DNA from 2 places in the Undibacterium sp. Ji22W genome. Region 2 is predicted to be linked to the other one. Evidence: predicted binding sites of a transcription regulator. Region 2 holds the regulator's gene; the other holds the start of a gene.

Region 1 (6,790 bases), on a different contig from region 2:
CTTGATACTCAGGATGGACTGCAATAGTGAGGTCGGAGAGTACGTGGGAAAACAATTTTGGTACGGGGGTGTAAGCATGAATTTCACCGACTACCGTTGTTCCTGCTTTGGCAATATAGCTGATGCCACGTGCTAGTGCGGCGTCCAAATTGTGGCGTATATAGTCGTCGGTAATTTCATCTTCAGTACGGGCGATCCCGCCACCTTGTCGCGCTACCTGTAAGTAGAGTGTTTTGATGCCAGCAAAATCGTCTTTGCTAGCTGGTACGACAAGGTAACTCGGTGCATCGCTCATACTCTGTTCTCTTTATTTGCTAATAGCTACAGTGCGTTGTTTGAGCCAATTGAGAGTATCGCCCTGCACGCGTGGTGAGAGGCGATGTAAGACTTCTTGATGATAGGCATTGAGCCAGTTAATTTCATCTTGCGACATCAAATCAAGCGCGATGCATCGGGTTTCAATCGGGCACAAAGTTAAGCTTTCGAATTGTAGATACTCACCGAATTCCGTGGTTTGTGCGGGTACACAAAGCAAGAGATTTTCTATGCGTACACCCCATTTTCCTGGGCGATAAATTCCAGGTTCATTGGATGTGATCATACCGATTTCCATCACCATATCGCTGTTGGGGATGGCACCAGATATCGATTGTGGACCTTCATGCACATTGAGGAAATAACCAACGCCGTGACCAGTACCGTGACCGTAATTAATGCCTTCCGCCCACATCGGCGCACGGGCAATCGTGTCGAGTGAAGTGGAATAAGTCCCATAGGGAAATTGCATGCGCGAGAGCGCGATCATGCCTTTTAATACTAGCGTGAAATCACGCTTCTGCTCTGCGGAAACTGTACCAACGGGAACCACGCGCGTGATGTCGGTGGTGCCGTTTAGATACTGACCGCCGGAATCAATTAGCAATAAGCCGTCACCTTCAATCACCGCATGTGAACTCGCGGTGGCGCGGTAATGTGGCATCGCGCCATTGCCGTTGAATCCAGCGATAGTGCCAAAACTCGGTGAAATAAAATGCGGCTGACGCGCACGTGCCGCGCAGATTTGTTCATCAATGGTGATTTCTGTGATGCGTTGTTGTCCTTGCGCTTGTTCAAACCACGCAAAAAATTCACACAAAGCAGCACCATCTTGCTCCATCGCTTCACGCACGAATTGCGCTTCGGCAGGATGTTTGCGAGATTTTTTGTGGACCGAGGGATTGAGGGCTTCCACAACCTTGACGTCTTTCGCAATTGCTTGCTGAAAACCATAAGTAATGCGGCGTGGATCGATCAGCAGGGTCGCGCTGGCGTTGAGATTTTGTAGTGCACTGGCTGCGTTTTCGTAAGGCTGGCAAGTGATACCGTCCTTGGCCAAGTTCGTAGTGATTTGTGGAGATACTTTATTCAGTGGCACAAACAACGTTGCACTATCCAAGCCTATCAATGCATGGGACACAAAGACAGGATTATAGTTAACGTCAGCGCCACGCAAATTGAAGATCCAAGCGATGTCATCGACGGTTGAGACAAAATGCAAGTTCGCACCTTTAGCTTGCATTTGTTCACGCACGGCGGCCAGTTTCTCGGCGCGGCTGACGACGGCAAAGGGAGCGAGATGCTCGTAAATGGGGGCATCTGGTAAGGCGGGACGGTCACTCCAGACTTCATCCAAGATATCGAGTTGGGTATTGAGAATAATTTGCTTCGGTGCTAACGCGGCTTGCAAGGCGCGGGCGCTGGCTAAGCCGAGGACATTGCCATCGACGACTAGCGTTTGGCCGGCTTGTAAATGCTGTGCCAGCCAATCAATGTGTGCGGTCGCTGCAGCTGATCGAATTTTCATCATCGTGATGCCAGTTCCGGCCAATTCGATTTCGGCCTGTGACCAGTAACGGCTATCGACCCAAAGTCCTGCAAAATCGGCGGTGACAATCAAGGTCGCAACGGAGCCAGTGAAGCCAGAAAATACTTCTCGGCCTTGCCAGCGTGCTGGCAAATATTCTGATAAATGTGGATCTGCGGAGGGAATCAAGCAGGCTTGCACACCGTGTTTTGACATTGCACCACGAAGATCATTTATGCGTTGTGGAATAGAAGTGCTCATAGAGATTCCTGTGAAAACCATCTCCTCAAAACAGTCAGAAATGGATGCTCGATATTTATCGGAGAAAACGCCGCATCACATGCGGCATAGGTTCATTCGGGTTGGCATGCGCGTATTCGAGCTCGGGCGCAAGTTCAAATTCGTAGGCGGTGTAAAGATCGACCAAGCGCGGCTGATCAGTGCGTACACCTAAACGTAATTCTTCGACACCGGAAGTTTGTGCCTGATGAATCACGGCTTCAAGTAAATGCTGTGAGAGGGCTTCACCACGGAAAGCAGGAAGGATACCCATGCGGCGCATTTCCCATGTGCTGGTTTCGCCATCGACGGGGAGCCAGCGCACCGAACCGGCTGGCTCTTCATCCACTAGCAAAATAAAGCCACCGCCTTGATTTAGTTCTTCGGCGACTTTGTCACTACTTTCATGATGTCCGGATGAGGTGGCTGCTACTTTACCTGCCCAGCAAGTTCGGGTCAGATGCGCCAAGAGTGGCGCATCTGCTGTATTGGCTTCGCGTATGACGATGTCCATAGCGTAAAAAAGATATTAACGAACGCGCATACCAGGTTCAGCACCAGGCCATGCTTCAAGAATATATAAACCCGGATTTGTTTTCTCGTCAGCTGCAGAAGCTGCTAAGACCATTCCTTCGGACATGCCAAATTTCATCTTGCGTGGCGCCAAATTGGCGACCATGACGGTGAATTTACCGATTAATTGTTCTGGCTGATAGGCAGACTTGATGCCAGAGAACACATTTCGTGTTTTGCCTTCGCCCACATCTAAAGTCAGACGCAAGAGTTTGTCCGAGCCTTCGACGTGTTCGCAATTGACGATTTTAGCGATACGTAAATCGATCTTGGCGAAGTCATCAATTTTGATTTCTTCGGCTAAAGCTTCTATGCTCGGTGCGCTCGCCACTGCTTCCGTAGCTGTAGTAGCGGTGACTGGCGCATCAAACAATTGATCAAAAATCTTAATATCAACGCGCTGCATCAAATGCACGTAAGGATTGATGCTGTGCTGATCTGGTAGTGGCGTATTGACGCTTGCCCAGTTGAGCGGAGCAATATTCAATTGCGCTTCAACTTGACTCGCTAACTGCGGCAACACAGGCTTTAAGAACACGGTCAAAATACGGAAGGCTTCTAACAAGCGGCTGCAAACTTCCTGCAATTTCGCATCATTCTCAGCTTGCTTTGCCAATTCCCAAGGCTTGTTTGCATCCACGTAGGCATTGATGATGTCGGCTTGCTCCATCACGGCGCGCAAGGCTTTGCCAAATTCGCGCGCTTCATACAGCGCTTGAATATCGCCCGAGACTTTGCGTAGATTTTGGATGAAGGCATCTTCACTTGTCGCCCATGCTGTATTGACGACACCATCAAAACGTTTGGTAATAAAACCTGCTGCACGACTGGCGATGTTGATGTATTTGCCGATTAAATCAGAATTAACGCGTGCTACGAAGTCATCCGGATTCATATCCAGATCTTCAACTTTGGCATTCAATTTTGCTGCGAAGTAGTAACGCAGCCATTCTGGGTTCATCCCGATGTCGAGATAACGCAAAGGCGAAATGCCGGTGCCGCGTGACTTAGACATTTTTTCGCCAGAGACCGTCACGAAGCCATGTGCATACACATTGTCTGGTGTTTTGTAACCAGAGAATTTCAACATCGCAGGCCAAAACAGCGTATGGAAATAAGTAATGTCCTTGCCGATAAAGTGAATCTGCTCAGTCGTCGGATCTGCCATAAAAGCATCAAAATCACGTCCGGTTTTATTGAAATAATTTTTTAGTGACGCGAGGTAGCCGACTGGCGCATCGAGCCATACATAAAAATATTTGCCCGGTTGATCAGGAATCTCGATACCGAAATACGGCGCATCGCGACTGATATCCCAATCGCCGAGACCGCCTTCACCTTCTAGCCATTCTTTGCATTTATTGGCGACTTCTGATTGCAGACGATTGTCTTGCAAAGCCCAGCCGCGCAAAAATTCTACGCATTTATCGTCCGATAATTTGAAGAAAAAATGCTCGGATGACTTCATCACTGGTGTTGCACCAGTTAATACGGAATAGGGACTTTTTAAATCCGTTGGTGCATACACCGCCGAACATACTTCGCAAGAATCGCCATACTGATCTTTCGCGCCGCATTTTGGACATTCACCTTTGATATAGCGATCCGGCAAGAACATGTTCTTAACCGGGTCATAAAACTGTTCTATCGTTTTGCTGGTAATAAAACCCGCAGCCTTCAGTTTACGGTAGATATCTTGTGATAGTTCATGATTTTCCGCGCCATCGGTCGAATGCCAGTTGTCAAATTCAATATGAAAACCATCGAGATACTGCTTGCGTCCAGCGGCAATCTGACCAACAAATTCTTGTGGTGTGATGCCTGCTTTTTCAGCAGCAATCATAATCGGCGCACCATGCGCATCGTCAGCACAAACGAAGTTAACTTCATGCCCCGACATTCGCTGATGACGAACCCAGATATCAGCCTGGATGTATTCCATGATGTGGCCGAGGTGAAAAGGGGCGTTAGCGTAGGGAAGGGCAGTAGTGACGAACAGCTTGCGGCTCATAATGAATGATTGCTTTTAATTAAGGAGGAAAGACGCTATTTTAACAGCGAATAGGTAACTAAAGTGACTTGAACATCATCGTCAACTTTTAACTACTTCGAAGTTTACAATGCTAATAAATGTTTATTTCGTCGTGTTCGCATATTGATGACTTACACATTAAATATTGGATGAATCATCTATTTGTGTTGTGATTTGTGATTTGTGCTTTGAATATGGGTGTTTGATCCACATGTTGCGTCAATAGGTTAATTCAGAGTGTTTCAGAGAGTCTTTCGTATTGACGAAAAAAAACCCACCGAAGTGGGTTTTTTAACTTTTTAACTAGATCGCAATATTAGCAAATTGCTGGTGTACCTGTTCTGCATGTACCGCCAACTGCCCAGTTAACTTTACCAGCAGCATATGTTGGGGTCAAAATGTATGTTTCGCCAGTTAAGCCATTGCCAGTTTCTGCAGTCGCCGTAATAACACCAGCTGCTGATGTTGTTACTGAGTTGACACGTCCTGATGCTCCAATATTAGCTGGAACGCCATTTGGATCAAGTGCTGTTGCTGGACCGCAAGCAGCGATAGGAGCAACATCTTTATCCTGAGCACAAATTTCAACGGCAATTTTTGTACCGTTTGTTGCCAATACAACTTCAGAGAACTTCGCTTTTTTCGTGTAGTTTTGGTATGCAGGCAAAGCAACTGCTGCCAAGATACCGATAATTGCAACGACGATCATCAATTCGATCAATGTAAAACCTTGTTGTACGCGTGTAGATTTCATAATAGTGCTCCCTGAGATTAAATTAAAAATTCGGTGAAACTGCTTGCTACGTCCTCTCTTATGCAAGTGATGTGCCAGCTTTAAAATACGGGGTTTTAGATGCTTTAATTAATTTTATGGTAATTAATTTACGTTTTTCTGACAAATTTTGTCAGGTGTTCACTTGCAGCTTGCGAAAAATTGTCAGTTTTATGGTTATTTTTGTGCCGTTATAGGCAGTTTGACTACAGGGTTATCTCAGAGATTTGGCATAAATTACGTTAGACTTGCGGAAATTCAACGGAGAATCGTATGTCGGCAATAAATCAAGATCCAGTAATCGAGCAAATCAAAACTACTTTATCGTCGGTGATCGATCCGAATACCAGTAAGGATTTCATCTCGACGAAATCCATCAAAAATATCCAGATCCGGGCGGGTGTTGTTAGCCTAGATGTGGAGTTGGCTTACCCAGCTAAAAGTCAGTTTGATCTAGTAACGGGATTAATTAAGAAGGCTTTGTCTGGCTTGTCTGGCGTGCAACAAGTACAGGTCAATATCAGTAGTAAAATTGTGGCACACGCCGTGCAACGTGGTATCAAGCTAATGCCTAATGTGAAGAATATTATCGCGGTGGCTTCTGGTAAAGGCGGTGTCGGTAAATCGACGACCGCAGTGAATCTTGCACTTGCCCTAGCTGCAGAAGGAGCGTCCGTGGGTTTATTGGATGCGGATATTTATGGCCCATCCCAGCCTATGATGATGGGGATCAATGGGCGCCCTGAATCAGCCGATGGCAAGACGATGGAGCCATTGGAAAACTATGGTGTTCAAGTGTCTTCGATCGGTTTTATGATTGATCCTGACTCGCCTATGGTGTGGCGCGGCCCTATGGTGACGCAAGCTTTACAGCAGTTATTGGAGTTGACCAATTGGCGTGATCTGGATTATTTGATTGTAGATATGCCACCGGGCACGGGCGACATTCAATTAACCCTGTCGCAGAAAGTCCCAGTCACGGGTGCGGTGATCGTGACTACTCCGCAGGATATTGCTTTACTGGATGCCCGTAAGGGCTTAAAGATGTTTGAAAAGGTCGGGATACCTATTCTCGGCATCGTTGAAAATATGAGTACGCATGTCTGTTCCAATTGCGGTCATACCGAAGCTATTTTTGGCGCTGGCGGCGGTGAAAAAATGTGCGCGGAATATGGTGTGGAATTCTTGGGCGCCTTGCCGTTGACGATGGCAATTCGTGAGCAAGCAGATTCGGGTAAACCTACCGTAGTCGCTGATCCAGATGGACAGATTGCGACTATATATAAAGAGA
Region 2 (6,790 bases):
TGATAGAAGAAGTTTGACTATTTATCCAAATTGAAAAAGGAACTGTTATGCGTACTTCGTTCTCGAACCTGACTGTGTCTGCAGCTTCAGCCACAGTTTCACTGCAACGAACCTCAATGATCATGGCCTCGTTACTGTTGAGTTTCTCAGCCTGCGCCGCGGATCTGAGTCAATTGAGCAATAAAGATGCAAATAGCGGGCTCAAGGCTGCGCTGGAACAAGGTGCGAATGCTGCGCTCGGCAAACTCGGTGCGGCCGATGGTTTTTTAGGGAATGATAAAGTAAAAATTCCGCTGCCATCAATCCTAGAGAAGGCAAAGCCATTGTTGAAATTGAGTGGACAAAGTAAGCAACTCGACGAATTGGTGATTGCTATGAATCGCGCAGCAGAGTCTGCGGTGCCGATGGCAAAACCATTGTTGCTCGACGCAATTAAGAGTATGTCGGTGACCGATGCAAAAAATATTTTGACTGGTGGCGATACTTCGGTTACAGACTTCTTTCGACAAAAAACGTCGACTGCATTAGGTTCCAAATTTTCCCCAATAGTGAAAGGTGTTACCGATAAAGTTGGATTAGCAAATAAATACAACACAGTGATGGGCAAGGCGCAAAAAATGGGAGCAGTGCCAGAGAATGAGGCAACTGTTGAGTCCTATGTATCAGGTCGTGCAGTGGATGCTCTATACACCATGATTGCTGAAGAAGAGAAAAAAATACGCCAAGATCCAATAGGGACGGGCAGTAAAATTATTGGCAAAGTATTTGGATTATTGAAGTAAGTAAAGGCCTAGCAGAATCGATATAGGACAGCCAGCCTGCACACAAATTTGTGCAGGCTAAGCAATTAAAACTGAACCTTATATGGAGAATTCGTACGAATTGCTGATCGTGCTTTCGCGCACTAGATGCTTAGCGCAAATATGCCAACGGATGTGCGTAAGCTGGCCAAATTTCATCGAAAAAACTTTGCACCAAGGCAGCGTTCACTTCGGCAATGTTAGTAGGCGACCAGCGCGGCAAATTATCTTTATCGACCACTAAAGCACGTACCCCTTCCAATACCTCGCCATGCTTAAAGCAGTGGCGAACCATGGTACGCTCTAGACGCAAACATTCGGCGACCGTCATTTGCTGGCAACGACGTAATTGTTCTAGCGTAACTGCCATCATGAGTGGAGAGCGTTTAGCCATCGTTGCTAATGTCGTGTTCGCAAATGGTGAGCTGTCCGCGCGCAAGGAAGTATCAATCGCTGTAAGTTCATTTGCGCTGAAATGTTGATCAATCAACGTTTTGTGCGTCGCTAATTGGCAGCCTTCAATTGCAAATTGCGGGGCAAATTGTGCGGCAAATTCACGTATAGTCTGACGTATATCAGCAGCGCTCGAAGTCTCAATTAGTTGCATCAAATCGGGTATCGATGTGCTCGGAATATACACGTCTGCCAAGTTCGCGTAGATCGCATCTGCTGCTTGTATAATTTCTCCGGTCAAACCTAAATAGGCACCGATCTGTCCTGGCGTTTGATTTAAAAAATAACCACCGCCAACGTCGGGAAATAGACCTATATTCACTTCAGGCATCGCCATTTTGGTACGTTCGGTGACAATTCGCAGGCGACTCGATACACCTGATTGGGCAATCCCCATGCCACCACCCATCACGACGCCATGCATCAGAGCGATGTAAGGTTTTGGGTAGAAATGAATTAAGTGATTGAGTGCATATTCTTCGGTAAAAAAGTCTTCTAAGAGGGCACTGTCTTGCATGGGGGTTTGCGTGCCAACATCGTAGAAAAAACGGATATCGCCACCAGCGCAGAAGGCTTTTTCACTACTACTTTGTATAAATACGGCGCGCACATTTTGGTCGTCGCGCCAGGCTAGCAAGCTGGCGGTGATCGTGCGTACCATTTCCAGCGATAGGGAATTGAGTGCCTTCGGTCTGTCTAAAGTAATGATGCCGATGTGATTTTTGATTTCAGTTATGACGTGGGAGCTCATATGTTTTTCAGAGAAATTAGTTATAGAGAGATTTTAACTCAGTGCTCTGGATAGCAGAAGGCACAATAAAAAAGGACGCTAAAAAGCGTCCTCAGGTCATCACTTGCAGTGAATCGGAATTGTGAATCAGAAATTCAATAATTAATCTGTTTGTGTTGAAGCTGGGTCAGGAATATATTTAATTGCATCGTGTTGATGTTCTTGAATTTTGTCCTTATGTTTAATTACTTGGCGATCGAGTTTGTCGACCAAGGCATCAATGGCCGCATATAGATCATGCGCTAAGCTTTCAACATGGATATCTTTTCCACTGAGATGTAAATTAATGTCCGCTTTGTGGCGTTTTTCCTTTTCTCGGAGCTTATCAACCGTCAAAATAACGGCGATATCAATGACTTGATCGAAGTGTCGTCTTACCCGCTCTAGCTTGCTTTGTACATATTCACGAATTGCAGGAGTTACTTCGACGTGGTGTCCACTGATGGTGAGATTCATACTGCGCTCCTATGGTGATATTGCTTTTATTTGCTATCTAAACTTAAAAAATTTGTTAAAGCTACCGAGCAATCAATTTTCCTTAGCGATACTCACTGTACCTAAGGTGCAGCTGTGATTCGCACAGAAAACTTGATGTCCCTGCTATGCTTAATCAGCATTTTTCGAACTCGTTACTACAATCGCTCATTGGTAATAAATGGTTTTGAGCTAAATCATATATAACGTTAGAAAGCAATAATTCAAGAACTGTTTAAAAAGATTTTCGTAGACTGACTGGGGGAATTTTCAGAGCTTCGCGGTATTTGGCAACAGTGCGCCGTGCGATGACCATTCCTTGTTCTCCCAATATGTCGGCGATCTTGCTATCCGAGAGAGGTTTCTTCTGGTCTTCTTCTCCTATTAATTGTTTGATCAGCGCCCGTATCGCTGTGGAAGATGCTTCACCGCCAGTTTCCGTTGCGACGTGACTGCCGAAAAAATATTTCAACTCAAACATGCCGTGTGGCGTCAGCATAAACTTTTGAGTTGTCACACGCGAAATAGTGCTCTCGTGTAATCCTAGTGTATCAGCTATTTCGCGCAAAACAAGGGGTCTCATTGCCACCGCACCGTGCGTGAAAAAATTGTATTGTCTTTCCACTATGGCTTGTGCAACGCGCAATATCGTGTCGAATCGTTGCCGCATATTCTTGATCAGCCACCGAGCTTCCTGTAATTGCGGATTGAGACTTCCATCGCCACGTTGTTGCTTCATTAAGTTGGCATACATGTGATTTATGCGCAGACGCGGCATCACGTCTCGGTTGAGCATAACTTGCCAATCGTCTCCAATTTTTTTAACAACAACATCGGGCACCACATAATCCGATTTTGCTGCGGCAAATGCCAGGCCAGGCTTAGGATTGCATTGGCGAATCACAACTTGTGCTTCGCGCAAATCTTCATCGTCGCAATGTAAAAATTTCCGTAATTTCGTGAAATCTCGCTGTGCGAACAGCGCTAAGTATTCCTGAACAATTTGTAGCGCTAGCCGACGGGTTACAAATGGAATCTTCGGGAAGCGTTTGATTTGAATCGCTAAACATTCGGCCGTATTGCGTGCTCCCACACCTTCAGGCTCAAAACTTTGCAACATGTTCAAGGCAAATTGCAGTTCTTCCAATTCCACGCATAAATCGATAGGCAAGCCAGCATGGATATCTTCTAAAGATTCACACAAATACCCATTTTCGTCGATGGCATCGATCACCAGTTCAATCAGAGCGCGATCACGTGGCTCACGAATAGAGATGCGCATCTGCTCAAGTAAATGATCGCGTAAGGTGGTCTGCGCCGCTTCTAATTGCGGCCTGCCATCTTCCTCATCGTTATTCTTCGAGCCCGATGCAGGTGCTTCGTCGAAACTCCAGTCGTCAGCACTGTTCGGCACTTCTGCTTCCGCCGAAGCTTCAGCAGCATCAGCGCTGGCTGAGGTTTCTGTTGCTTCCGAAGATGTATTTTCTACGGCTTTGAATTCGGTTTCACTTTGATTCGTTGCATTGTTCAGTGTACCGTCCGCGAGCAGGCGGACCGCGTTGTCTAAGGCATCGTCCACCCGTTCCAGCATCGGGTTTTCTATCAGCAAGACTTCGAGCTCTTGATGCAATTCTAGGGTTGATAATTGTAATAAGCGTATGGACTGTTGCAACTGCGGGGTCAGCGCGAGATGTTGCGAAGTACGTAGCTGTAGGCTTTGCTTCATGGCGTCTTCGCGTTCTTTACATGCGGAAATGTTCGCCCAAGTAGACGCGTCTTACCGTCTCATTGGTGATGATTTCGTCTGGACGCCCGCTTGCTAAGACGGAGCCTTGATTGATGATGTAAGCGCGATCGCAAATACCTAAAGTTTCGCGCACATTGTGATCTGTAATCAGAACGCCGATGTCACGCTCCTTCAAAAAGCGGACAATGCGTTGAATTTCTATGACAGCAATCGGATCAACGCCCGCAAACGGTTCGTCTAACAATACAAAACGGGGGTTGGTAGCTAATGCTCGGGCGATTTCAACCCGACGTCGTTCGCCACCGGATAAAGCGCGCGCAGGGTTCTCACGCAAGCCATCGATTTGCAACTCTTCTAACAATGTATTGAGGCGTTTATCAATCTCAATTTTTGATAACGCTTGACCAGACTCATTACTTTGCAATTCGAGCACTGCTCTGACATTGTCTTCGACTGATAGCTTACGAAAAACCGACGCTTCTTGTGGCAAGTAAGATAGCCCCAAACGAGCACGTTCATGAATAGGGAAGTTAGAAATATCCACACCATCAACATCAATCTTGCCAGCGTCAGACGGCACTAGACCCACGATCATATAGAACGATGTGGTTTTGCCGGCGCCATTCGGGCCAAGCAAACCGACGACTTCGCCGCTTTTGACTTGCAACGAAACGTCGTGTACCACCTGGCGCATGCCATAGCGTTTTTGCAGTCCCTGAATTACTAATGTGCTGGTCATATTGGTCTACTTACTTTTCTTGTTTTATTTCAGGCTTATGTTCAGATTTTTTTTCTTTTGGTTCAGACGTAATCGTTACTCGTCCACCACCTGGAATACGTTTTCCCGTTGAGGAATTCGTCGCTTCAAAAACATCGTTGATGCTATCGTAAGAGAAAAACTCTGCCGCTTGCTCTTGCGTCACTTTTTGCTGATTCAGATAGCGTACTTTGGCATTTGCAAGAAACTTTACGACCTCGGTTTTCTTATCGTATTCGACGCGATCCGCATAACCTTCTATCCATAAATCAGCACCGCCATCGCGTTTTTGTCGAAAGAAAACTTGACGCCCTGAACCGCCAGTTAATATCACACTGCCACCGCCGTCTGAGGTTTCTTTATCGATCGCAGATTCCGCTTTAATTTGCAAAGTACCGCGTGTTACTTCCACATTGCCTTTCAATACCTTGGTATCGGTCTTACCATCGTAAGAACTATATTCGGCATCAACCTTGGTCTTTTTTTGGCTGTCAGCTTTTTCTGCGTACACATTTAGGGACAACAAGCAGATGCCGGTCCATACAGCGCGAGTGGTGAATGTGATTGCGGATTTGCTCAGAGTTTGTTTCTCATCGAAATAATTCATAATCTTTATGCTTTTTTCTTGGTAGGAGAGGCGGGTTTCTTCTCTTGTTGCAAAGGTGATTTTTCCATCACCATATGCACCTTGCTTAGTAATTCAATTTTTTGTTGTGCGTTATCAGCACGCATTCCTGTCGCGGTAATTTCTGAATAATTTGTATTCATTTTCACCTCTTTGTCGGTACGCATTTTTTCGCTGTCAGGGTAAAGCACCAGAAAAGAGGTTTGCAGGCGAATATTGCTGCGACCATCTTTGCCCATACGTTCAAAAATCACCTTATCGACCAGATGAATCTGGTCTTCAGGTTTGCTTTGCGATTTTTCTTGCACTTTCTGTTTGACGATCGCACGTTCTGCACTCATTGTCATGGGCATTTTTTCTTGATCAATGCCGACGATTCTAGGTTGTATGATTTCAAACTCATCTTCCTTTGGGAAGTGAATTAATTTATCGCCCGTCACGCGGTAGTTCGTTTTTTGTGAATGCGATAATCGAACAAAATTAAAATGCTCAACGTAATAATCTGGCTCGCTACGGTCTTTGGTGCTAGACAATGCATCCTCGCTTTGGCGGCGCATGACTTCATACACCCAAAAACTGCCCAGCATAACCAAACCTAATAAGGCGACGCCTAGCCAGACACGGATACGATCAGCAGTCATCGTTACTCACATTCAAAAAAGTGGCTAAAGCCGCGGCGTATTTATCCTGTGCTTGCAGAATAAAATCACACACTTCGCGCGCAGCTCCACGACCGCCGCTAGCCTGTGTGACGTAGCAAACACGGCTACGTACTTCCGCATGGCCATTCGGCACACTAGCCGAAAAACCTACGCGGAGTAGTATCGGCAGGTCAATCACGTCATCGCCGATAAAACCGCAGGCCTCATGCGGCATTCCCAATTCGCGAGTCAATGTAAGGAAGGCGGATTTCTTATCATGTATTCCCTGCATCACATGGCTAATCCCAAGATCATGAGCACGTTTGCTGACGATTGGCGATTGTCTTGCGCTGATAATTGCTGTCGCAATGCCGGCACTTTGCAATAGTTTGATGCCTTGACCATCGAGCACATTGAAAGTCTTCATCATTTCGCCGTCCGGGCCAAAGTGGAGACTACCATCAGTCAAAATACCGTCAACATCAAAAATCATCAGACGAACT

The links. Region 2 encodes sigma-54, which starts transcription at its own class of promoters, with help from an activator protein. Its sites were predicted from a motif close to TGGCANGNAANCTGCTTT; they were not measured.
Region 1: ACO0KW_RS15355 (pilin) is a predicted target of sigma-54. The motif match lies at 5,541-5,558, and genes of this name have one in related genera.

The regions. Positions count from the first base shown of each region.
Region 1 is NZ_JBMPOU010000003.1:655,416-662,205, forward strand. Features, by position in the region: gene ACO0KW_RS15335 (GNAT family N-acetyltransferase) at 1-295, opposite strand, end outside; gene ACO0KW_RS15340 (aminopeptidase P family protein) at 308-2,104, opposite strand; gene ACO0KW_RS15345 (GNAT family N-acetyltransferase) at 2,160-2,636, opposite strand; gene metG (methionine--tRNA ligase) at 2,652-4,706, opposite strand; gene ACO0KW_RS15355 (pilin) at 5,044-5,481, opposite strand; gene apbC (iron-sulfur cluster carrier protein ApbC) at 5,773-6,790, shown strand, end outside.
Region 2 is NZ_JBMPOU010000005.1:16,331-23,120, reverse strand. Features, by position in the region: gene ACO0KW_RS19405 (deoxyguanosinetriphosphate triphosphohydrolase) at 1-17, shown strand, start outside; gene ACO0KW_RS19400 (DUF4197 domain-containing protein) at 48-782, shown strand; gene ACO0KW_RS19395 (enoyl-CoA hydratase/isomerase family protein) at 913-2,004, opposite strand; gene hpf (ribosome hibernation-promoting factor, HPF/YfiA family) at 2,146-2,499, opposite strand; gene ACO0KW_RS19385 (RNA polymerase factor sigma-54) at 2,753-4,243, opposite strand; gene lptB (LPS export ABC transporter ATP-binding protein) at 4,260-5,003, opposite strand; gene lptA (lipopolysaccharide transport periplasmic protein LptA) at 5,014-5,628, opposite strand; gene lptC (LPS export ABC transporter periplasmic protein LptC) at 5,634-6,287, opposite strand; gene ACO0KW_RS19365 (KdsC family phosphatase) at 6,277-6,790, opposite strand, start outside.